3 regions of the Frateuria edaphi genome follow, and region 3 is predicted to be linked to each of the others. Evidence: predicted binding sites of a transcription regulator. Region 3 holds the regulator's gene; each other region holds the start of a gene.

Region 1 (7,071 bases), 310 kb from region 3:
CGACTGTGGCCGCTCCCGCCCGCGGCCACACTTGCCGGACGGCAACGGTGCCGTCCAACGCATCCCAGGGAGGGAAAACCATGCAGTCGAAGTTCCGCCAGCTGCTCGTCGCACTCGCCGTCGCGGCCTCGTTCGCGCTGCCGGCGTTCGCCGCCACGCCGGTAAACGTCAACAAGGCCGATGCCACAACCATCGCCAAGTCGCTGGATGGCATCGGCCAGTCCAAGGCGCAGGCAATCGTCGCCTGGCGCCAGGCGCACGGTCCGTTCAAGCGCGTGGAAGACCTTGCCCAGGTCAAGGGCATCGGCAAGGGCACACTCGAGCGCAACCACGACGCCATCCGCTTCAGTGGCGACTTGCCGCCGCCGAAGTCGACCCCGGCGAAGAAGAGCGTGCACCACAAGGCCAAGGCAGGCGCCAAGGGCTGATTGCCAGCGCGCTCTTCGACCGACTCCCCGGGAAACCGTCCCGGGGAAAGGCTGGGCAAAGCGGGCTCACGCTCCCCGCCGACGCCCCATCCCCGGCCCTTTCGGGAGCGCGGAGCGCTCCTCCAGCCATGGCAGTGGCAGGTCACCGCCCAAGGATGGGCACCTGGTGGCCGCTGCCAGGTGGCCGGCTCGCAGGCAGCGCAACGTCGCCTGTGCGCTACACTCGCGCGCTTTCCACGCCGCCGGACCACTATGATCCTTCCGCGCTATCGCATTGCCGCTTCCACCATCGGCGGCGCCGGCAAGGGCCTGTTCCTTGAAGAGGACGTGGCCGCGGGGCGCATCGTCACCGCACCGGATGCGATCGACCGCACATGGAGTGCCGCCGATCTGGCCGCTCGGCCGGAGATGGCCTACGCCAGCGCGCGCTGGTTCGAGGACCGCTATACGTTGTCGCCCGATTGGCCGGACGAGTGCTACATCAACCACAGTTTCGAGCCCACCGGCCTGTGGCACCTGGGCTTCGTGTTCGCATGGGCCGACCTGCCCGCCGGCACCGAGCTCACCGTGGACTACCGCCATTTGCTGCCACCAGGCCAGGCGGAGGACTTTATCGACACGGCCACCGGTGAGAAGATCGTCGGGTACGACTGGGCCGAGAGCCTGGCCTCAAGTACACGTGCGCTGAGCCGATTGCTCAAGTAACGGCCGCTGCTCCAACGACGATGTCCGATATTCCCACCCTCGAAACGCCGCGCCTGCGCCTGACCGCGCTGGCTGCGCGCCACTTCGACGACTACGCCCTCATGCTCGCCGACCCGGACAGCACCCGCTGGATCGGCGATGGCCAGCCGCTGGACCGTACCAGCGCCTGGCGCTCGCTCGCCATGCTGCTGGGACACTGGGAATTGCGCGGCTGCGGCATGTGGGCGCTGGAGCTCAAGGACACGGGGCAGTTCATCGGCCGTGCTGGCCTGATGTATCCGGAAGGCTGGCCCGACCTGGAACTGGGCTGGATGCTCAAGCCCGAATTCCGCCACCGGGGCTATGCCACCGAGGCCGGCCAGGCCATCCTCGAGTTCGCCTGGAACCAGTTGCACGCGGTCCGCGTGATCAGCCTGGTGCGCATCGGCAACGAGGCCTCCGACCGGGTGGCCGAGCGGCTGGGCGGCGAGCACATCGAGGACATGGACTTCTACGGCAGCCCGAACCACGTGTTCGCGTATTACCCGCCCTATCGCGAGTCGCGGCGGGCCTGGGCCTAGGCATCACTCGCCGGACGCGGGCGGCCTTGTCGGTGCGACCCCTGAATGTCTTGGAGCCTCTCGGTCAAGGAGAGGGTTGACCGGGGATGGGGTCCGTTCCCGCTATCGCCGCGCGATTTTTGTCCTGGCGGAACGTCGCTCACAAGTGTGCTCCCAAGAGGTGGCGCCAGGGCGACGCCTAGCGGCCAGCAGGACGCAGCGTGGGCGGCACCGGCAACGCCGTGGCAGCGACCGGCGCAGCCGGCAGGGAGGCGCCGCTGGGCATGGTGACCTCGGGATGCGCGGAAACACGTATCGCATCGGTCGCCGGCGCGGGCGGCGCCTGCACCGAAGCGGTTGGTGAGTCCTGCGTGGGGCGGGTGTCGACCACATCCTGCGACAAGGCCGCCGCTTCGGCTTCCTTGGTCATCACGATGATGCTGATCCGCCGGTTGATCGGGTTGTCCGGGTGCGCCTTGTCCAGCGGCACCGAAGCCGCCAGGCCGACCACACGCGCGGTCTTGCCCTTGGTCATGCCGCCTGCGAGCAACGCGCGCCTGGCCGCGTTGGCGCGGTCGGTGGAAAGCTCCCAATTGCTGTAGTCGCGCTCGTTGGCGTACGGCGCGTCATCGGTGTGTCCGGTGATGCTGATGCGGTTGGGCACGCGATTGATGAAGGTGCCGAGTTCACCCAGGATGGCGCGGGTGTAATCCTTCAACTGCGCGCTGCCCAGGTCGAACATCGGCCGGTTGAGCTTGTCCACGATCTGGATGCGCAGCCCTTCGGAGGTGATGTCCAGCAGCAGCTGGTCCTTGAATGGCGCCAGCGCCTGGCTGTTCTGGATCGCGGCATGCAACTGCTGCATCAGCTCCTGCAGCCGCGCTTTTTCCTGTTCGCGCGCGCGCTTTTCGAGCGCCTCCTTGGATACCGGCGCGGACGGACCATTGTGGCGATCCTTGCCGGGCCCGTGCGAGAGATCCATCGCCCCGCCCAGTTGTACCGCCGCGTCGCTGGCGCCGCCGGGGCCCATGCGCCCTGGCGGCGCAACGGTGGCGTTGCCCGGCGTCATGCTGGGATTGCGGAAGTATTCGGAGATCGCCGCCTTCTGCTCGCGCGTGCCGGCGCCCAGGATCCACATCACCAGGAAGAACGCCATCATCGCCGTGACGAAGTCGGCGTAGGCCACCTTCCAGGCGCCACCATGGTGGCCGTGCGCCTGTTTCCTCACCCGTTTGATGATGATGGGCGGGCCGCCTCCTTCGCTCATGCGCCGGCTCCGGCGCGGGCGCCCTTGAGGTGGTCCTCGAGATCCTGGAAATTGGGGCGCGAGTGCGCCGACAGCGCCTTGCGCGCGAACTCCACCGATACTTTCGGGTTGTAGCCGCGCAGATTGGCCATCAGCGCCACCTTGACGCACTCGAAAGCCTTGCCGTCCTCGCGCACGCGGCTTTCCATCGCCGCCGCGACCGGCCCGATGAAGCCGTAGCACAGCAGGATGCCCAGGAAGGTACCGACCAGCGCGCCGGCAATGTGCTCGCCGATACGCGAGGTATCCCCGCCCAGGTTGGACATGGTGGTGACGATACCCAGCACCGCCGCGACGATGCCAAAGCCCGGCAAAGCGTCCGCCATCTTGGCCACTGCCTGCGCCGGCGCCTCCGCCTCGTGATGGTGGTTCTCGACCTCGGCGTCCAGCAAGGCTTCCAGCTCGTGCGGCTCCATGCTGCCGCCCACGATCAGGCGCAGGCAGTCGGTGATGAACTCGACCAGGTGGTGCTCGCGAAGCAGCCGCGGGTAGGCCGAGAACACCGCGCTCGACTGCGGGTCCTCGATGTGCGACTCCATCCCGAGCACGCCTTCCTTGCGCATGACGCCGAAGATGTCATACAGCAACGCCAGCAGGTCGACGTAGTCCTGCTTCTTGTAGTTGGGACCCTTCACCAGGGCCGCCGCCTCGCTCAGAGCCGCCTTGACGACCTTGCTGGAATTGGCCGTCAGGAAAGCGCCGATCGCGCCCCCGAAGATGATCAGCAGCTCGTAGGGTTGCCACAGCGCCAGCAGCTGTCCATGCGACATGACATAGCCGCCGAGCACGCAGCCGATGACGACCAACGTTCCAACCAGAACCAGCATTTCCCACTCCGGGCGCGCGACGCCTTCCAATCACTCCGGGTTATCGGTCGACCGAGGGAAAAATTGAACGGGCGAAGGTGCGGATGGGATCACCGTTGCCGCGTGCCCCAGGAGGAGCCTGCCATCCGCCTTCGGGCGCCTTCCCCCGCGCCGGCAGGGGAGTTGCCCGGATGGCGTTTTGGAGGCCAACCTCGCGACAAACCAACAAAAAAGCCCGGCGCATGGCCGGGCTTTATTCGCGGGATACGGGCAATTCAAGGCCGCCGGGCGAGCTCCGGGTTGTCCTTGGTCTGCGGCATCAGGTCCTTCTTGGACACGCCCAGCCACAGCAGGATCGGGCTGGCCACGAAGATCGAGGACAGCGTACCGACCACGATGCCGATCAGCATGGTGATGGCGAAGCCGTGCACCTGGGGACCGCCGATGAAGTAAAGCGCGGCCATCGTGATGCCGGTGAACAACGAGGTGATGATGGTTCGCGACAGCGTGGTGTTGATCGACCGGTTGAGGATCTCCTCCGGTTCGGCCTTGCGCGAGAGCCGGAACAGCTCGCGAATGCGGTCGAACACCACCACCTTGTCGTTGATCGAGTAGCCGATCACCGCCAGCACCGAGGCCAGCACCGTCAGGTCGAACTCGCGCTGCACCAGCGAGATCACCCCTAGGGTCACCAGCGTGTCGTGCACTTCGGTCAGTAGCGCGGCGATCGCGAAGCGGCGCTCGAAGCGGATCCACAGGTACACGCCGATGCCGATGATCACGAAGATCGCCGCGATCGAGCCGTCGCTCTTGAGCTCGTCGCCGACCTGCGGGCTGACGAAGCTGTGGCTGCTTTCCACCGCGTCGGGGCGCTCCTTCTTGAGCGCGGCCATCACGCTGGCGGCGACCTTGTCCGCACGCGCCGAGGCGCTCTCGCCAGGGCCCGCCGCGCCGTCCTTGCCGTCAGCCTTGGGCTGCAGGCGGATCAGCACCTGGCGCGAACCACCCAGGCTCTGCACGACCGGGTTTTCGATGCCGGCCTCGTCCAGCGCCGTGCGCACATCGCCGATGTCGATCGTGCGGTCGTACTTGACCTCGACCGAGATGCCGCCGGTGAAATCCAGGCCGTAGTTGAGGCCGCGGGTGAGCAGCAGGCCCACCGAGGCGATCATCAGCAGCGCCGCGATGACGATGCTGATCTTGCGCCAGTGCAGGAACGGGACGTTGCTGTTGTGGTTGAAGATTTCCATTGAGGTTCCTACACCGACAGCGTCTTGAGCTTGCGGTTGCCGTGGATCAACGCGGTGATCGCGTGGGTCACGGTGACCGAGGTGAACATCGAGGTCAGGATGCCGATCAGCAGCGTCACGCCGAAGCCCTTGATCGGGCCCGAGCCCATGGTGGTGAGCGCCAGCGCCGCGATCAGGTGGGTGACGTTGGCGTCCAGGATGGTCGACCAGGCCTTGTCGTAGCCGGCGCGGATGGCCGCGTGCGGGCTGGAGCCATTGCGCAGTTCCTCGCGCACGCGTTCGCAGATCAGCACGTTGGCGTCGATCGCCATGCCGAGCGTCAGCACGATGCCGGCGATGCCCGGCATGGTCAGGGTCACGCCGATCATCGACATCACGGCGACCAGGATCACCAGGTTGAAGAACAGCGCGATATCGGCGACCAGGCCGAACAGGTGGTAGTAGATCGCCGCGGCCAGCAGCACCAGGCCCAGGCCCAGCAGCACCGCGCGCAGGCCCTTCTCGATGTTGTCCTGGCCCATGCTCGGGCCGATCACCGACTGCGAGGCGATGTTCATCGGCGCGGCCAGCGAGCCGCCCTTGAGCAGCAACGCCAGCTCGGAGGCTTCCTTCGGACTGTTCAGACCCGTGGTCTGGAACTGCTTGCCGAACACGCCCTGGATCGTCGCGTCGCTGATGACTTCCTGGGTAGTGTGCGGAATGTGCACTTCCTTGCCGTCGACGATCTTGGTGTCGTAGACGGTCTCCACGTACACCACCGCCATCGGCTTGCCGACGCTGGAGCTGGTGAAGTCGAGCATCTTCTTGGCGCCCGAGGCGCTCAGGGTCACGTCCACCTTGGGCGTGCCGCTTTGCTGGTCGACACCGGAGGATGCGTCCACCAGTTCGTCGCCGGTGGCGATGATGCGCTTGCTGACCAGCACCGGCTGGTTGGTGCCACGCTGGTAGTAGAGATTGGCATCCGGCGGGACGTTGCCGGTGCGCGCGGCCTCGACGGCACGCGGGTCACCGGGGTAGCCGATGCCGGCACGGTATTCAAGTGTGGCGATCGCGCCGATCACCTTCTTTGCCTCGGCCGGATTCTGCACGCCGGCCAGCTCGACCACGATCTGGTCCTCGCCCTGCTGCTGGATCAGCGGCTCGGACACGCCCAGCGCGTTGATGCGGTTGCGCAGCGTGGCGGTGTTCTGGCGGATGGTGGCCAGCGCCAACTCGCGCAGCTTCTCGGACTTGACCGAGGCGGTCAGCAGGAAGCGGTCGCCGGTGCTGGCGCCATCCTGCACCAGCAGGTCGGGATACTCGGTGGTGATCGCATCGGTGGCGGCGCTGCGGTCGGCAGCGGAGCGCAGCACCACGCCGATGCCCTGGCCGCGCTGGGCGTTGCGGGCGACCGACTCGTAGCGGATGTTCTTCTCGCGCAGCAGGCTGCGGATGTCGTCGGCATAGCGCTCTTCCTGCTTGTCGACGACGGCGTTCTGGTCCACCGCCATCAGGAAGTGCACGCCGCCCTGCAGGTCCAGGCCCAGCGGCATCGAGTTGGCATGGATCGCGCGCAGCCAGCCGGGCACGGTCGAGGCGAGGTTGAGCGCCACGGTGTAGTTGTCGCCCAGCGCGCCCTTGACCACGTCGGCCGCCTTGGCCTGTACGTCGGCGTTGGGGAAGTCGGCCACCAGGTGGTCGCCCTCGATCGCCAGCCCGCTGTAGGACACCTTCTGCGCGGTCAGCGCGTCGGCGACCTTCTGCTTGACCGAGGCATCGAGCGGCGCGCCATGGGTGGCGAGCACCTGCACCGAGGGTACCGGCGGGAAGGCGTTGGGTAGCGCGTAGACGATGCCGAACAGCAATACCAACGCGACCAGCGCGTATTTCCAGCGTGGAAAGTCACTCATGCCTGGGAAGCCCGTTTCTTGTTACTTCGAAGGCCGCGACCCCCTCGGCCGCGGCGGATGGCCTGGCTGGCCTCGTCAGGACGACTTCAGCGTGCCCTTGGGCAGCACCTGCGAGATGGCGCCCTTCTGCAGCTTGATCTTGACGTTC
Region 2 (7,071 bases), 1.9 Mb from region 3:
AGGTACACCGACGAGGCGCCCGGGCCGCCGTTGAGCGCGAAGGTCACCGGACGGTCGGCGCCGCCCATGTTGTAGGCGGTGTAGACCACCTCGGCCACGGTGTTGCCCTTCGCGTCGCGCACCGGCAGCGAGCCGACGGTGACGGTGTACCTGAGCGTGCGCCCGTCGATCTGCGCGGTCTGCTGCACGTGCGCGTCGGCGGGGAAGGGCGGCAGGTGAAAGTCGTCGTGGCTGGCGTCGGCGGCAGGCTTGTCGGCAGCGAAGGCAGGGACGGTAAAGCCGGCCAGCAGCGAGGCGGCCAGCAGGGTGGCCTGGAGGGTCTTGCGCACGGTGATTCCCCTGGGGCGAAAGCCCCAGCCTAGCGGCTGCCAGCTGGGCGGGAGTGTGCCCAAAGGCATGGGAGCCCCTGTAGGAGCGCCGTTGGGCGCGACCGTCATCTTCCGGCCGTACCCAAGGCGCGCTCCTGCAACCGGTCAGGCCGGTAGCGCCACCAATTGATCCTGCACCTGGTTGATCGCGTCGCGGATGCGCTTGCTGAAGACCGAATCGTCGTGGTGGATCAACAGCAGCCGCTCGGTCGCGCGGGTCATCGCCACGTAGAGCAGGCGCGCTTCCTCGGCCTCGTCCTTGCCTTCCTTGGGCAGCGAGCCCGGGCCGGGAATGATCACGAACGGGAACTCCAGTCCCTTGCTCGAATGCATGGTCACCAGCTTGACCGTGTCGCCGACGGCGAACAGCGCGCCCTTGCCGCGGCCCTCGGCCAGCCGGCCGGGAATGTCTTCGCGGGCCAGCGCCTCGGCGAGCTTCTCGCCCTCCCACTGGTTGCGGAAGATCACCGCCATGTCCGACCACGGCCGCCCGTGCGCGTGTTCGTCGCGCAGTTGGGCGATCAGCACGGTGAGCTGCGCCGGTGCGGTTTCCACGCGGATCAGCTCCGGCACCGCGCCGCGGCGGCCGGCGCTCTCGGGGGCAATCAGCGGCACGCCATCGTCGTCGTCGGCGCGGGCATCGAGCAGCTCGTTGGCGAAGCCGCGCGCGACGGCCAGGATTTCCAGCGTGTTGCGGTAGTTGAGCTTGAGGATGGTGGTCCGGCCCTGCGCCTGCACGCCGAGGCTCTTCCAGCTGACCTTGCGACGGTCGGCCTTGCCATAGATGTTCTGCGCGTCGTCGTAGAGCACCAGCAGCGAGTTGGTGGCCGGGTCGATCATCTGCACGATCAGCTTGTACCAGTCCGGCTCGAAGTCGTGGCCTTCGTCGACGAGCACCGCACCGTACTGGAAGCGCGGGATCTGGCCCTTGTCGACGCCGGCGATCACCCGCTCGACCATCTGCTCGAAGAAGCCGTCCGAGCCTTTCGGCGGCAGCTCCACGTGGTAAGCCGTGAGCATCTTGTGGCACCACTTGTGGAAGTTGTAGACCTGCACCTTGTCGGCCAGGCCGCGCTCGCCGATCAACTGCTCCAGCCGCGCGGCCAGCGTCTTGTTGTAGCAGAGGATCAATATCGGCCGGTTCATCGCGCGCGCCAGCTGCATGGCGCGGAAACCCAGGATCATGGTCTTTCCGGAGCCGGCCACGCCGTGGATGATCCGGTGCTCGTCGCCCAGCGAGCGCGCCAGCTGTTCCTGCTGCGCGTCCATTACCTTGACCAGCTCGGGAATCTGCAGCGGACGCACCGCCGCCTCGGTCGGGCCGAACAGGCCGAATTGCCCGCTGCCCGGTTCCACCCGCAGTTCGGGAAACAGGTGCCAGCGCACGCGGTCGATCTGCGGCAGCGTGAGGGCCACCGGGAAGGCGTAGGGGAACATCGCCCACAGCCGCTCCTGGAAGTCCTCCGACTCGACCGATTCGTAGAACTCGTCGCGGCAGATCGCCAGGTGCGGCGGGATCACTGCGTCCAGCCCGCCATCCTCGAACTGCTTGCGGCTGATGTTGGCCAGCACCACGCCCCAGGCCCACGGCATGATGATCTTGCCGGCATGGCGATGGCCTTCCGGGAAACGCAGCGCGGGGTCGCGCTCGAGCACCACGCCGATCTCCAGCGCGTACGCACGCGCCTGCAGCAGCGGATGGTTCTCCTTCACCAGGCCGCGGTCGGTGACCAGGGTGAACTGCGTGCTGTCCGCGTGCTGGATCGTCTCGGCCTTCCAGTCCTTCACCTCCAGCACCAGCAGGCCGCGGCGCGGGTGGAATACCACGAAGTCCGGGCGGCGCTGCTTCAGGCCCACCGGCACGTCGTACCAGAGCAGGTAGTCGTCCTCCAGCTTCTGTTCCAGCCGCTGGGCGAAGCGCTTTTCGCCCGCGGTCATGCGGGGCAGGCAGCTGTTGAGGGTCGGGATCTGGGTGGCCATCCGGCATCCGTTTGGGCGTTTTGCGTGGAAAGTAACGGACTCGGCCTCGCTGTCAACGCTAAAGTCGCGCCAGCCAGCGCCGATACGACGGGCGACGACCAAGCCGGGACGCCCATCGCGGAGACGCGACATCCACGGCGGGAGCCATCGTCACGTTCGGGCGCGGGGGAGAGCCCAGCATGCCCATGCATATCGAAACGCTGTCGCTGATCAGTGCCGTCCAGTCGCTCGTGCTGGCCGTCCTGCTCTGGGCCGGCACGCATGGCGGCCCGGGCTCGGCACGCACCAGCCTGAAGCTGCGTGCGGGCGCGCTGGCGGTCGAATCGGCCGGCTGGAGCATGCTGGCGGCGCAGGTCTGGCTGCACCCGGCGCAATTGGTGCTGGGCGGCAACGCGCTCAACCTGCTGGCACAGGGCATGTCGGTCGTGGCATTGCGCATGCTGCTCGGCGCGCCGCTGCGTTGGCGAACGGCGCTGGCGATCGGCGTGATCGGCTGGCTGGGCGTGGCCTGGTTCGGCGTGGTCGAGCCGGACTACCGTGTGCGCGTGCTGTGGGGATCGGCGGCGATCATGGCCGACATCGCCCTGCGCATGTGGGCGCTGCTGAGCGGCGGTCCCGGCCGCAGTTCACGGGCGCGAGTGGTGCTGCTGGTCATGTGCTCGGCCTCGGCGCTGCTGCTGGTGTGGCGCAACGGCCAGCTATGGTTCGACCTGAACCCGCCGGCCGACATCATCCAGCCGGCCCTGGTCAATTATTTCTACGTGCTGCTCTCGGGCATGCAGCCGCTGTTCCTCAGTATCGGTTTCCTGCTGCTCTACAACGAGACGCTGCAGCGCGAGCTGCACCTGCTGGCAAGGGTCGATTCGCTGACCGGCGTGAAGAACCGCCTAGCCCTGACCGAAAGCGCCACCCGGATGCTGTCCCAGGTCAACCGCGGAGGACGGCCGTTGGGCGTGCTGATGATCGACGCCGACCACTTCAAGAGCGTCAACGATCGCTTCGGCCATGGCGGCGGCGACAAGGTCCTGCTGGCACTGGTCGCCAGCATCCGGGCCACGCTGCGGGCCGGCAACGTGATCGGGCGCATCGGCGGCGAGGAATTCGTGGTGCTGGCGCCCGATACCAGCCTGGAGCAGGCGCTGGTGCTGGCCGAGCGCATCCGCGGCACGGTCGAGTCCACGCCGTTGATGGTCGACGGGCATCTGCTGCAGTTGACCGTGTCGATCGGTACCGCCGCGGCCGAGCCGGGCGAGCACGATGTGGCGGCCCTGCTGCGGCGCGCGGACGCGGCGCTGTACGCGGCCAAGCATGCCGGCCGCAACCGGGTCATGGCAGCCGATCCGGAACTGGCGGTCCGACGCCTGCTGGCCTGACCGGCAGGATCGGCCGGAGCCCACCCTGCGCATCCCGGCAGTCAGCCCTCCAGTGCGGCGTCGAGCAAAATGTCGGCGCGCAGCACCTTGGATACCGGGCATCCCTGCTTGGTCTCCTGCGCGATGCGCTGGAAGGTGTCGGCGTCGGCGCCGGGCACGCGGGCGCGGCAGTTCAAGGCAATGGTGGTGATGGCGAAACCGTCGCCCTGCTTGTCCAGCGTCACCTCGGCCCGTGTCTCGATCCGCTCCGGCGTCAGCCCGGCATTGCCCAGGCCCAGCGACAGCGCCATCGAGAAGCAGCCGGCCAGCGCCGCGCCGACCAGTTCCTCCGGATTGGTGCCGGGGCCGTCCTCGAAACGCGACTTGAAACCGAACGGCGCCTCGCGCATCACGCCGGTCTGGGTGGAGATGGTGCCCTGGCCGTCCTTCAGGCCGCCGGACCATGTGGCGGAGGCGGATTTCTTCATGGGGTTCTCCCGTTGTTCGGATGGACGAACCAGTGTGGGCCTGCTGTCATTCAGGACGCGCGAACGCGCGCCCGCGCCTGCTTCACGCGCGTTTTGCCGCCGTCAGTCGTAAGCTCGCGGCTTTCCCTTCCCGAGCATCGGCATGAGCTTCGACATCCGGCACGACCCTGCCGCGCAGCGCTTCGAAACCGTGGTGGACGGCCAGCATTGCGAGCTGGATTACCGCCTCGCCGGCAAGGTCATGACGATCACCCACACCGGCGTGCCGGGGCCGGTGGAGGGCCGTGGCATTGCCTCGGCGCTGACCCAGGCCGCGATGGAAACCGCGCGGGCCGAGGGCTGGTCGGTGATCCCCGCCTGCGCCTATGCCGCCTCGTGGCTGCGTCGGCATCCGGAGTTCGCCGACCTGCGCGCCTGATTCCGCGCCCGATCGTTGTGTCCGCCTCGCCGCATCGGCCACACTGGGTTGACGCAACGACGGCGAGAGACCGATGAGTGGTTCCGATCCCCACGGCAGGCAGCATCGTCGCCGCGGTCTCGTCCATGCCTTGCGCGCGCGTCGCTCGCTGGCCGTCGGTGGCGCGCTGCTGCTGATGGTGGCCGTGGCGGCATGGAGCCTGGGCATGCATCCGGCGCCGGCGTTCCTGCTCGGTTTCGATGCCGGCGCGCTGGCATTCATGGGCCTGCAGCTGTGGGAGTTCAACACGGCCACGCCGACCAGCATGCGCAAGAAGGCGCGCCACCAGGACGCCGGGCGCTGGGGCATCCTGTGGAGCGGCGTGGCGATCTCGACGGTGGTGCTGGTGGCGCTGGGCACCGAACTGGAGGCCGGCAAGACCGGCGGACTGGTCGCGATCATGGTTTCCGCCGCGAGCATCATGCTCAGCTGGGGCTTCCTCAACACGCTGTTCGCGCTGCACTACGCGCACGGCTATTACGGCGACTACGGCGAGGAGCACAGGGGTCTGGACTTCCCCGGCGGCGGCGAGCCCGGCTATTGGGACTTCGCGTATTTCGCAGTGGTGATCGGCATGACCTTCCAGGTTTCGGACGTCCAGGTGACCAGCCGCGAGTTGCGCCGGATGGTGCTGGTGCACGGTGTGATCGCGTTCTTCTTCAACGTGTTCATCGTGGCGGTCAGCGTGAACATCCTGGCGGGGCGAGGCTTGTAGGCGAGGCTCCGCAAGGGCGGCTTCAGCCCGCCCATCCTGGCCGGGGATCAGGGCAGTGGGTTTGAGCCCACCCTTCGCGCCACGTCAGTCGCGGAAGTTGTCGAACTGCAGCGGCAGCTCCACCTCGGACTTGCGCAGCAGCGCCATCGCCAGCTGCAGGTCGTCGCGCTTCTTGCCCGTCACGCGCAGCTTGTCGCCGTTGATCTGCGCCTCGACCTTGAGCTTGGCGGCCTTGAGCTCGGCCACCAGCTTCTTGGCCATCGCCTGCTCGATGCCCTGCTTGACGGTGACCTTCTGCCGCGCACCGCCCAGGTTCACTTCCGGCTCGGCCACGTCCAGCGCGCGGATGTCGATCTTCCGCGAGGTCAGGCGTCCGCGCAGGATGTCCAGCATCTGCTGCAGCTGGAAGTCGCTCGGCGCGCGCTGGGTGATCACGTAGCCGTCCAGTTCGAACACCGCATCGGTGCCCTTGAAATCGAAGCGGCTGGCCAGCTCGCGGTTGGCCTGGTCGACCGCGTTGGTGAGTTCGTGCTTGTCCACTTCGGAGACGACGTCGAAGGAGGGCATGGTGGGCACCTTGAGGGTTGGAAAGCGGAAAGTGTAAGCGCTCGGCCATAATGCGCGACCGGCGCCCGGCGCGCGCTCCCTGCCGATCCATGAAAACCGACGTCCTCATCATCGGCGCGGGTGCCGCCGGCCTCATGTGCGCGATCACCGCCGGCCAGCGCGGGCGGCGTGTGCTCGTGCTCGATCACGCGAACAAGCCGGGCAAGAAGATCCTGATGTCCGGCGGCGGGCGCTGCAATTTCACCAACCTGGGCGTGACGCCGGCCAACTACCTCTCGGCCAACCCGCATTTCGCCAAGTCCGCGTTGGCGCGCTACACGCCGGCCGACTTCATCGCGCTGGTCGAGAAGCACCGCATCGCCTACCACGAGAAGGAGCTCGGCCAGCTGTTCTGCGATGACTCCTCCAAGCAGATCGTGCGCATGCTGCTGGACGAGTGCGCGGCCGCCGGCGTGCGGGTGGAGACCGGTTGCGCGGTGGAGCGCGTGCGCCACGGAGAGACCGGTTTCAGCGTGACCACCGCGCGCGGCGAGGTGCACGCCGAGGCGCTGGTAGTCGCCAGCGGCGGCCTGTCGATCCCCAGCATGGGCGCGACCGGGTTCGGCTACGAACTGGCGCGCCAGTTCGGCCACGCCGTGCGGCCCACGCGCGCGGGCCTGGTGCCGCTGACGTTGAGCGGCAAGCACCAGGAGCGCTACGCCGACCTGGCCGGCGTGGCATTGCCGGCCGAGGCGCGCTGCGGGCGGCAGGCGTTCCGCGCCGGGTTGTTGTTCACCCACCGGGGCATCAGCGGGCCGTCGATCCTGCAGATCTCCTCCTACTGGCAGCCGGGCGAGGAACTGCGGCTGGACCTGCTGCCCGACCGCGACGCCGCCGACTGGCTGCCCGGCCAGCGCGTGGCGCGTCCGGCGGCGGAACTGAAGACCGTGCTGGGCGACGCGCTGCCCAAGCGGCTGGCGCAGCGGCTGTGCGAACTCGACTTCGGCAACCGCCCGATGCGCCAGTACCGCGAGGCGGAGCTGGCCGCGATCGGCGCCCGCCTGAACGATTGGCCGCTGGTCGCCAGCGGCACCGAGGGCTACCGCACGGCGGAGGTGACGCTGGGTGGCGTGGACACCGACGGGCTGTCCTCCAGCACCATGCA
Region 3 (7,071 bases):
TCGCGCTGATCGGCGGCGCGGACGCGCTCTACCAGAAGTTCGACCACGCCAAGCGCCTGCGCATGACCAGGCAGGAACTCAAGGACGAGGCCAAGGAAACCGAGGGCAACCCCGAACTCAAGGGCCGCATCCGCCAGGTGCAGTTCGAGATGTCGCGCCGCCGGATGATGCAGGAGCTGCCCAAGGCCGACGTCATCGTCACCAACCCGACCCACTTCGCCGTCGCGCTGAAATACGACGAAAACGGCGCCGGCGCGCCGCGCGTGATCGCCAAGGGCGTGGACGTGCTGGCCCAGCAGATCCGCCTGGTGGCAAGCGGCCACCGCATCCCGATGGTCGAGGCGCCGCCGCTGGCACGCGCCTTGTATGCGACTACCTCGCTGGGCCGGGAAATCCCGGTCTCGCTGTACGTGGCGGTGGCCCAGATCCTGGCCTACGTCTACCAGCTGAAGCAGGCGACGGCACGTGGCGACGAGCCGCCGCCGGCGCCGCAGCCCCAGGTCGATCCGGACCTGATGGGCCCATACAAGCTCTAGAAATTCAGGTTCTAAGGGGAATACCGCATGGCCGCCGCTGGCGCAATGGAATCTCTCAAGCAGCTCGGACGCCGCGGCGTCGGCGCGCCGGTGGTCATGCTGGCGATGCTGGCGATGGTCATGCTGCCGATGCCGCCGTTCCTGCTGGACATGCTGTTCAGCTTCAACATCGCGCTGTCGCTCGTCATTTTGTTGGCGGTGATCTACGTGATGCGGCCGCTGGAGTTCGCAGCTTTTCCGACGGTCGTGCTGATGGCGACGCTTTTACGTCTCGCCCTGAACATCGCCTCGACCCGCGTGGTGCTGCTGCACGGCCACGACGGCCCGGGGGCGGCCGGCAAGGTGATCGAGGCGTTCGGCGAGTTCGTCATCGGCGGCAACTTCGCGGTCGGCCTGGTGGTGTTCGCGATCCTCACCATCATCAACTTCGTGGTGGTCACCAAAGGCGCCACCCGCGTATCGGAAGTGACCGCCCGCTTCACCCTGGACGCGATGCCCGGCAAGCAGATGGCGATCGACGCCGATCTCAACGCCGGCCTGCTGACCCAGGAGCAAGCACGGGAGAGGCGCCAGGAAGTACGCGAGGAAGCGGACTTCTACGGCTCGATGGACGGTGCGTCCAAGTTCGTCCGCGGCGACGCCACGGCCGGCATCCTGATCCTCTTCATCAACATCATCGGCGGCTTCTTCGTCGGCATGTTCCAGCACGGCCTGGGCGCCGGCGAATCGGCCAAGACCTACACCCTGCTCACCATCGGCGACGGCCTGGTCGCGCAGGTGCCGGCGCTGATGCTCTCGATCGCCACCGCGGTGATCGTCACCCGCGTGTCCAAGTCCCAGGACATGGGCAAGCAGGTGATCGGCCAGGTGTTCGGCCAGCCGCGCGCGCTGGCGGTGGCCGGCGCGGTGCTGGGCGTGATGGGCCTGATCCCGGGCATGCCGAACCTCGCCTTCCTGCTGCTGGGCGGCTGCTGCGGCGGCGCGGCGTACCTGATGATCAAGCGCGAGCGCGAGACGAAGGAAAAGCTGGCCGAGGCGATCGCCGAACCGGCTGCCGCGCCTGCCGTTCCCCCCGAGCGCATGGAGCTCAACTGGGACGACGTCGCCAGCGTTGATCCGCTGGGCCTGGAAGTGGGCTACCGGCTGATCCCGCTGGTGGACACCCACCAGGGCGGCGAGCTGATGGGGCGGATCAAGTCGGTCCGCCGCAAGCTCTCGCAGGAATTCGGCTTCCTGGTGCCGGCGGTGCACATCCGCGACAACCTGGACCTGGGGCCCAACACCTACCGCGTGACCCTGATGGGCGTGCCGATGGGCGAGGCCGAAGTGCACAGCGAGCGCCTGATGGCGATCAACCCCGGTCGCGTGCACGGTCCGCTGCAGGGCATCCAGACCAAGGACCCGGCGTTCGGGCTCGAAGCGGTCTGGATCGAGCAGGGCCAGCGCGAGATGGCGCAGAGCCTGGGCTACACCGTGGTCGACCCGGCCACCGTGGTGGCCACGCACCTGTCGCACATCCTGCAGACCCACGCGCACGAACTGATCAGCCACCAGGACGTGCAGCAGCTGCTGGACCGCCTGGCGCAGACCGCGCCCAAGCTGGTCGAGGACCTCGTGCCCAAGCGCATGGCGCTGGGCGTGGTGGTCAAGGTGCTGCAGAACCTGCTCGCCGAGCGCGTGCCGATCCGCAACATGCGCACCATCGTCGAAACCTTGGCGGAGCACGCGGGCCAGAGTCAGGATCCCGGCATGCTCACCGCCGCCGTGCGCGTCGCGCTGGGCCGCCAGATCGTGCAGGAGATCACGGGGCTGGGCACCGAGGTGCCGGTCATCACGCTGGCGCCGGAGCTCGAGCAGATCCTCATGAACTCGCTCTCCGGCGGTGGCGTGGCTGGCGCGGCGGTCGAACCGGGCCTGGCCGACCGGCTGCAGCAGAGCGTCGCCGACGCCGCGCGCCGCCAGGAAATGAGCGGCGAAGCGGCGGTATTGCTGGTCGCGCCGCAGCTTCGTCCGTGGCTCGCGCGCTTCACCCGCCACGTGGCACAGAACCTGCACGTACTGGCCTACAACGAGGTGCCGGACAACCGCAGGGTGCGGCTGGTCCAGGCGCTGGGACGTTAAAGGCCGGGAGACGGGCATCGTGATTCGCCAGTTGCACATGCAGACAGCGCAAGGCCCTGGGGCCGCCGCGGCGATGGACACGATGGCCGCGACCCGCTTGCGGAGCAGGCAATGAAGATCAAACGTTTCGTGGCGCCGGACATGCGCCAGGCGATGCGCGAAGTACGCGAAGAGCAGGGACCCGATGCGGTGATCCTGTCCACGCGCAAGCTCGACGAAGGCATCGAGATCATCGCCGCCGTCGATTACGACGAGGCGCTGGTGCGCGAAGCCGCGCGCCATGGCGCGGCCCCCGCGCCGGCCGCCGAGCCCCCGGCGCTGCCGCCGCGTGCCGCCGCCATACCGCCGCCGCCGGTGCGCGAGGCGCGCGTCGAAACGCTGGCGCCTGCCAATCGTCCGACGCCGATCGAGACCGCCGCGAAGGCCTCGGTCGCCGCGGAGGAAAGAGAGCCGAAGCCGGTGCGTGCCGAAGTGCGCGCTCCGCACGCCTCGCCCCGCGCCCAGGCCGAGGGTCTGGTCCAGGCGAAGGCGCAACCGTCGCCGTCTCAGCCGGCGCCCGAGGCCCCGGCCGAGCCGGCGGTCCATCCGTTGATCGAGCGTGCCGCGCAGGACACGGTGCGCATGCGCGCAGAGCTTTCCAGCCTGCGCGAGATGCTCGAGATGCAGCTCTCCAGCCTCGCCTGGAACGACATGGAACGCCGCCAGCCGATGCACACCCGCGTGCTGCGCGAGCTGACCCGGCTGGGCATCGACGCCGACGTCGCCCGCGCGCTGGCCGATGAACTGCCGCCGCAGATGACGCCCGAACAGGCGCGCTACCTGCCGCTGGGCATGTTGAGCCGTGGCATCGCCGTCAGCGGCCGCGGCCGCTCGGACGAAGCCGGCGTTACCGCGCTGGTCGGCCCGACCGGCGTGGGCAAGACCACGACGCTGGCGAAACTCGCGGCCCGGGCAGTGGTGCGCCACGGCGCCTCGCAGGTCGCGCTGGTCAGTACCGACCATTACCGCATCGGCGCTGCCGCGCAACTGGAGCACTACGGTCGCCTGCTCGGCGTGCGGGTGTACCCGGCGTACGACGCGCAGAGCCTGCGTCAGGTGCTGGAACTGCTGAAGGGTTGCCACACCGTGCTGGTCGACACCGCGGGCCTGGCCGGCAACGACCCGCGGCTGAAAGAACAGCTCGAGGCGCTGGGCGAGGCCGGCGACCTGCGCGTCTGCCTGGTGCTGGCCGCCAATGCGCAGGCGCAGTCGCTGGAAGAAGCCGTGCGCGCGTACCTGCCGGCCAATCCGCACGCGGCGATCCTGACCAAACTCGACGAGGCGCCCAGCCTCGGCGGTGCACTGTCGGTGCTTATCCGCCACCGGCTGGCGCTGGACTACACCACCGACGGCCAGCGCGTGCCCGAGGACATCGCCGCCGCCGATGCACGCCTCTTGGTGTGCCGCGCCGCGCAGGCGCTCAAGGGCAATGCGCCGGCCGCCGACGAGGCGGTGCTGGCCGAGCGTTTCGGGACGATGGTGGCCCAGGCATGAGCGGAATCCTTGCAATGAATCAGGCGTGGGGCTTGAAAGACATGTTCAACGCGATCACGGGCGAGCGCGATGCCGCGCCGGCCGCACCGCACCGGCCGCACCAGGCGACCAACGCAGGCGCACCGCGCCGCCGCTGCCGCGCGATCGCGGTCGCCGGCGGCAAGGGCGGCGTCGGCAAGACCACCGTGGCGGTCAACCTCGGGATGAGCCTGGCGATGGCCGGGCGCGAGGTGATGCTGCTGGATGCCGACATGGGCCTGGCCAATGTCGACGTACTGCTCGGCCTGGCGCCCTCGCGCCACCTGGGCCACCTGCTGGACGGCACGGCCACGCTGGAGGAGCTGCTGCTTGACGCCCCCCACGGGCTCAAGGTCATCCCCGGCGGCTCCGGCGCGCGGCGCCTGGCGCAGCTGGGCAACGGCGAGCATGCCGCGGTGATCCGCGCGTTCGACGAGCTGCCCCGTCCGCCGGACTACCTGCTGGTCGATACCGCCGCGGGCCTGTCGGACAACGTGGCGATGTTCGCCGCGGCGGCCGACGACGTCGTGCTGGTGGTTTGCGACGAGCCGGCCTCGCTCACCGACGCCTATGCGCTGATCAAGGTCCTCTCCCGCGACTTTGGCGTGCGCCGCTTCCGCTTCGTCGCCAACATGGTGCGCAACCTGGGCGAGGCCCGCGCGCTGCACCAGAAGCTGGCCAAGGTCAGCGACCGCTTCCTGGACGTGGTGCTGGATTTCTTCGGGTTCGTGCCGCAGGACGAGCGGCTCAAGCAGGCCATCCGGCGCCAGAACGCGGTGGTGGACATGTGGCCGGCGGCGCGTTCGTCGCAGGCATTCAAGCAATTGGCAGGTGCGGTCGATAACTGGGAGGAACCCGCGCGCGCGGGCCTGGACCGCATCGCATTCTTCGGTGGCCAGGCCGTGACGGCGTCGGGGTGGTGAGATGAGCGTGGCATCGGAATATCTCCAGCTGCAAAAACAGAGTGCAGATGAGTTGGTGCGCCAGCACGCGCCACTGGTGCGTCGTATTGCCTATCACCTGATGGGCCGTCTTCCCCCCAGCGTGGACGTGGGCGACCTGATCCAGTCCGGCATGATCGGCCTGCTCGAGGCCGCGCGGCACTACGCCACCGACCGCGCCGCCAGCTTCGAGACCTACGCCGGCATCCGCATCCGCGGCGCCATGCTCGACGAGCTGCGCAAGACAGACTGGACCCCCCGCTCGGTGCACCGCAAGGTGCGCGAAGTGGCCGAGGTGGTGCGCCAGATCGAGATCGAGACCGGCGCCGACGCCGAGGATGCCGAAGTCATCAAGCGCCTCGGCGTGAGCGCGGAGGACTACCACCAGATTCTCGCCGACGCCGCCAGCGCGCGCCTGCTCAGCCTCACCGCGCCGGACGACGGCGACGGCGCGCCAGCCTTCGACGTGGTCGACCAGGGCACCCTGGGGCCGGCCGAGAGCATCGAGCAGGACGGCCTGCGCCAGGCGTTGATCGACGGCATCTCCGGCCTGCCCGAGCGCGAGCAGCTGGTGATGTCGCTGTACTACGAGCAGGAATTGAACCTGAAGGAAATCGGCGCCGTGCTCGGCGTGACCGAGTCGCGCGTGTGCCAGATCCACGGCCAGGCGATCGTGCGGCTGCGTGCGCGCATGGGCGACTGGCGCGACGACGTGCAGGGGGAGTCGGAAACCGGCACCCGCAAAGGCAAGGGCCGCCGCGCTTCATCCGATCGTTCCGTTTCCCGCTGACCCCTCCGACTTCCGATCCCGAATCCCGATTTCCTACCAGAGGAACCAATGGACAAGAACATGAAAATCCTCGTGGTGGACGACTTCTCCACCATGCGGCGCATCGTCAGGAACCTGCTGGTGGAGCTGGGTTTCACCAACACGCTGATCCAGGAAGCCGACGACGGCAACAACGCGCTGACCATGCTGAAAAGCCAGCCGTTCGACATGGTCGTGACCGACTGGAACATGCCCAACATGACCGGCATCGACCTGTTGCGCGCGATCCGCGCCGAACCCTCGCTCAAGGGCCTGCCGGTGCTGATGGTTACCGCCGAGAACAACCGCGACCAGATCATCGCCGCGGCCCAGGCGGGCGTGAACGGCTACATCGTCAAGCCGTTCAACGCGGTCACGCTGAAGGAGAAGCTCACCAAGATCTTCGAGCGCCTGGCCGCCGCGGGAGCCAGCGCATGAGCGCCGTGCTTTCCACCTTCGACGAAACCGCGCTGCCGCAAGAGCTGCAGGACCTGCTCAACAGCGAAGATGGCGCGGCCTTCGAGCACGCGCTCGATGCGCTGGTGCGCCAGCGCGAGCAGCACCTGTTCCGGGCGTTGGGCCTGCTCGCGCGCGACCTGCATGGCGCGGTCAGCCGGCTCGGCAACGACCTGGCGCACGAAGGTGTGCCGGGCAAGGTCGCCGACGTGCGCAAGCACCTGAACGACGTGCTGGAGATGAGCGCCCAGGCGGCCCATCGCAGCATCGATTTCGCCGAACGCATGAGCCCCGAGGCCGACGCGCTGGCGCAGAGCGCCGAGCAGGTGCTCGCCTCGGCGGCACCATGCGACCCGGTCGCGGACCTGGCGCGCCAGGCCGGCAACTTCGCAGGCGCATGCCGCGAGGGCCTCAACGACATGGTGATGGCGCAGTCCTGGCAGGATCTGTCCGGCCAGCGCATCAAGAAGGTGGTCAACTTCATCGAGTCGGTGGAGTCCTCGCTGCTGGAGCTGGTCCGCCTGACCGGTGCATTGTCCGGCCGCGAGCCGCCGCCGGTGGTTGAGAAGATCTCCGGCCAGGACGAGGCGGACCGCCTGCTCAGCGAATTCGGTTTCTAAGGGAGTCCCAGGCGAATGGATCCCTCGCTCGACGCCGA

Evidence for each region. The regulator FliA, encoded in region 3, starts transcription of late flagellar genes. The targets are predictions, from matches to a motif close to TAAAGTTTNNCNNNCNNNGGCCGATAA.
Region 1: a site for FliA is predicted at 3,846-3,872, ahead of motA (flagellar motor stator protein MotA). Genes of this name have one in related genera too.
Region 2: a site for FliA is predicted at 2,408-2,434, ahead of LQ772_RS12320 (GGDEF domain-containing protein). Genes of this name have one in related genera too.

What each region holds. Positions count from the first base shown of each region.
Region 1 is NZ_CP088251.1:1,073,703-1,080,773, reverse strand. Features, by position in the region: gene LQ772_RS04980 (ComEA family DNA-binding protein) at 81-428, shown strand; gene LQ772_RS04975 (SET domain-containing protein-lysine N-methyltransferase) at 681-1,133, shown strand; gene LQ772_RS04970 (GNAT family N-acetyltransferase) at 1,154-1,693, shown strand; gene motB (flagellar motor protein MotB) at 1,872-2,939, opposite strand; gene motA (flagellar motor stator protein MotA) at 2,936-3,805, opposite strand; gene secF (protein translocase subunit SecF) at 4,060-5,034, opposite strand; gene secD (protein translocase subunit SecD) at 5,043-6,923, opposite strand; gene yajC (preprotein translocase subunit YajC) at 6,999-7,071, opposite strand, start outside.
Region 2 is NZ_CP088251.1:2,635,835-2,642,905, reverse strand. Features, by position in the region: partial or broken gene LQ772_RS12330 (S10 family peptidase) at 1-398, opposite strand, end outside; gene LQ772_RS12325 (3'-5' exonuclease) at 474-2,348, opposite strand; gene LQ772_RS12320 (GGDEF domain-containing protein) at 2,528-3,721, shown strand; gene LQ772_RS12315 (OsmC family protein) at 3,763-4,188, opposite strand; gene LQ772_RS12310 (GNAT family N-acetyltransferase) at 4,331-4,606, shown strand; gene LQ772_RS12305 (DUF1345 domain-containing protein) at 4,680-5,360, shown strand; gene LQ772_RS12300 (YajQ family cyclic di-GMP-binding protein) at 5,445-5,927, opposite strand; gene LQ772_RS12295 (BaiN/RdsA family NAD(P)/FAD-dependent oxidoreductase) at 6,017-7,071, shown strand, end outside.
Region 3 is NZ_CP088251.1:768,152-775,222, forward strand. Features, by position in the region: gene flhB (flagellar biosynthesis protein FlhB) at 1-536, shown strand, start outside; gene flhA (flagellar biosynthesis protein FlhA) at 564-2,657, shown strand; gene flhF (flagellar biosynthesis GTPase FlhF) at 2,769-4,190, shown strand; gene LQ772_RS03460 (MinD/ParA family protein) at 4,187-5,131, shown strand; gene LQ772_RS03465 (RNA polymerase sigma factor FliA) at 5,133-5,939, shown strand; gene LQ772_RS03470 (chemotaxis response regulator CheY) at 5,988-6,395, shown strand; gene LQ772_RS03475 (protein phosphatase CheZ) at 6,392-7,033, shown strand; gene LQ772_RS03480 (chemotaxis protein CheA) at 7,049-7,071, shown strand, end outside.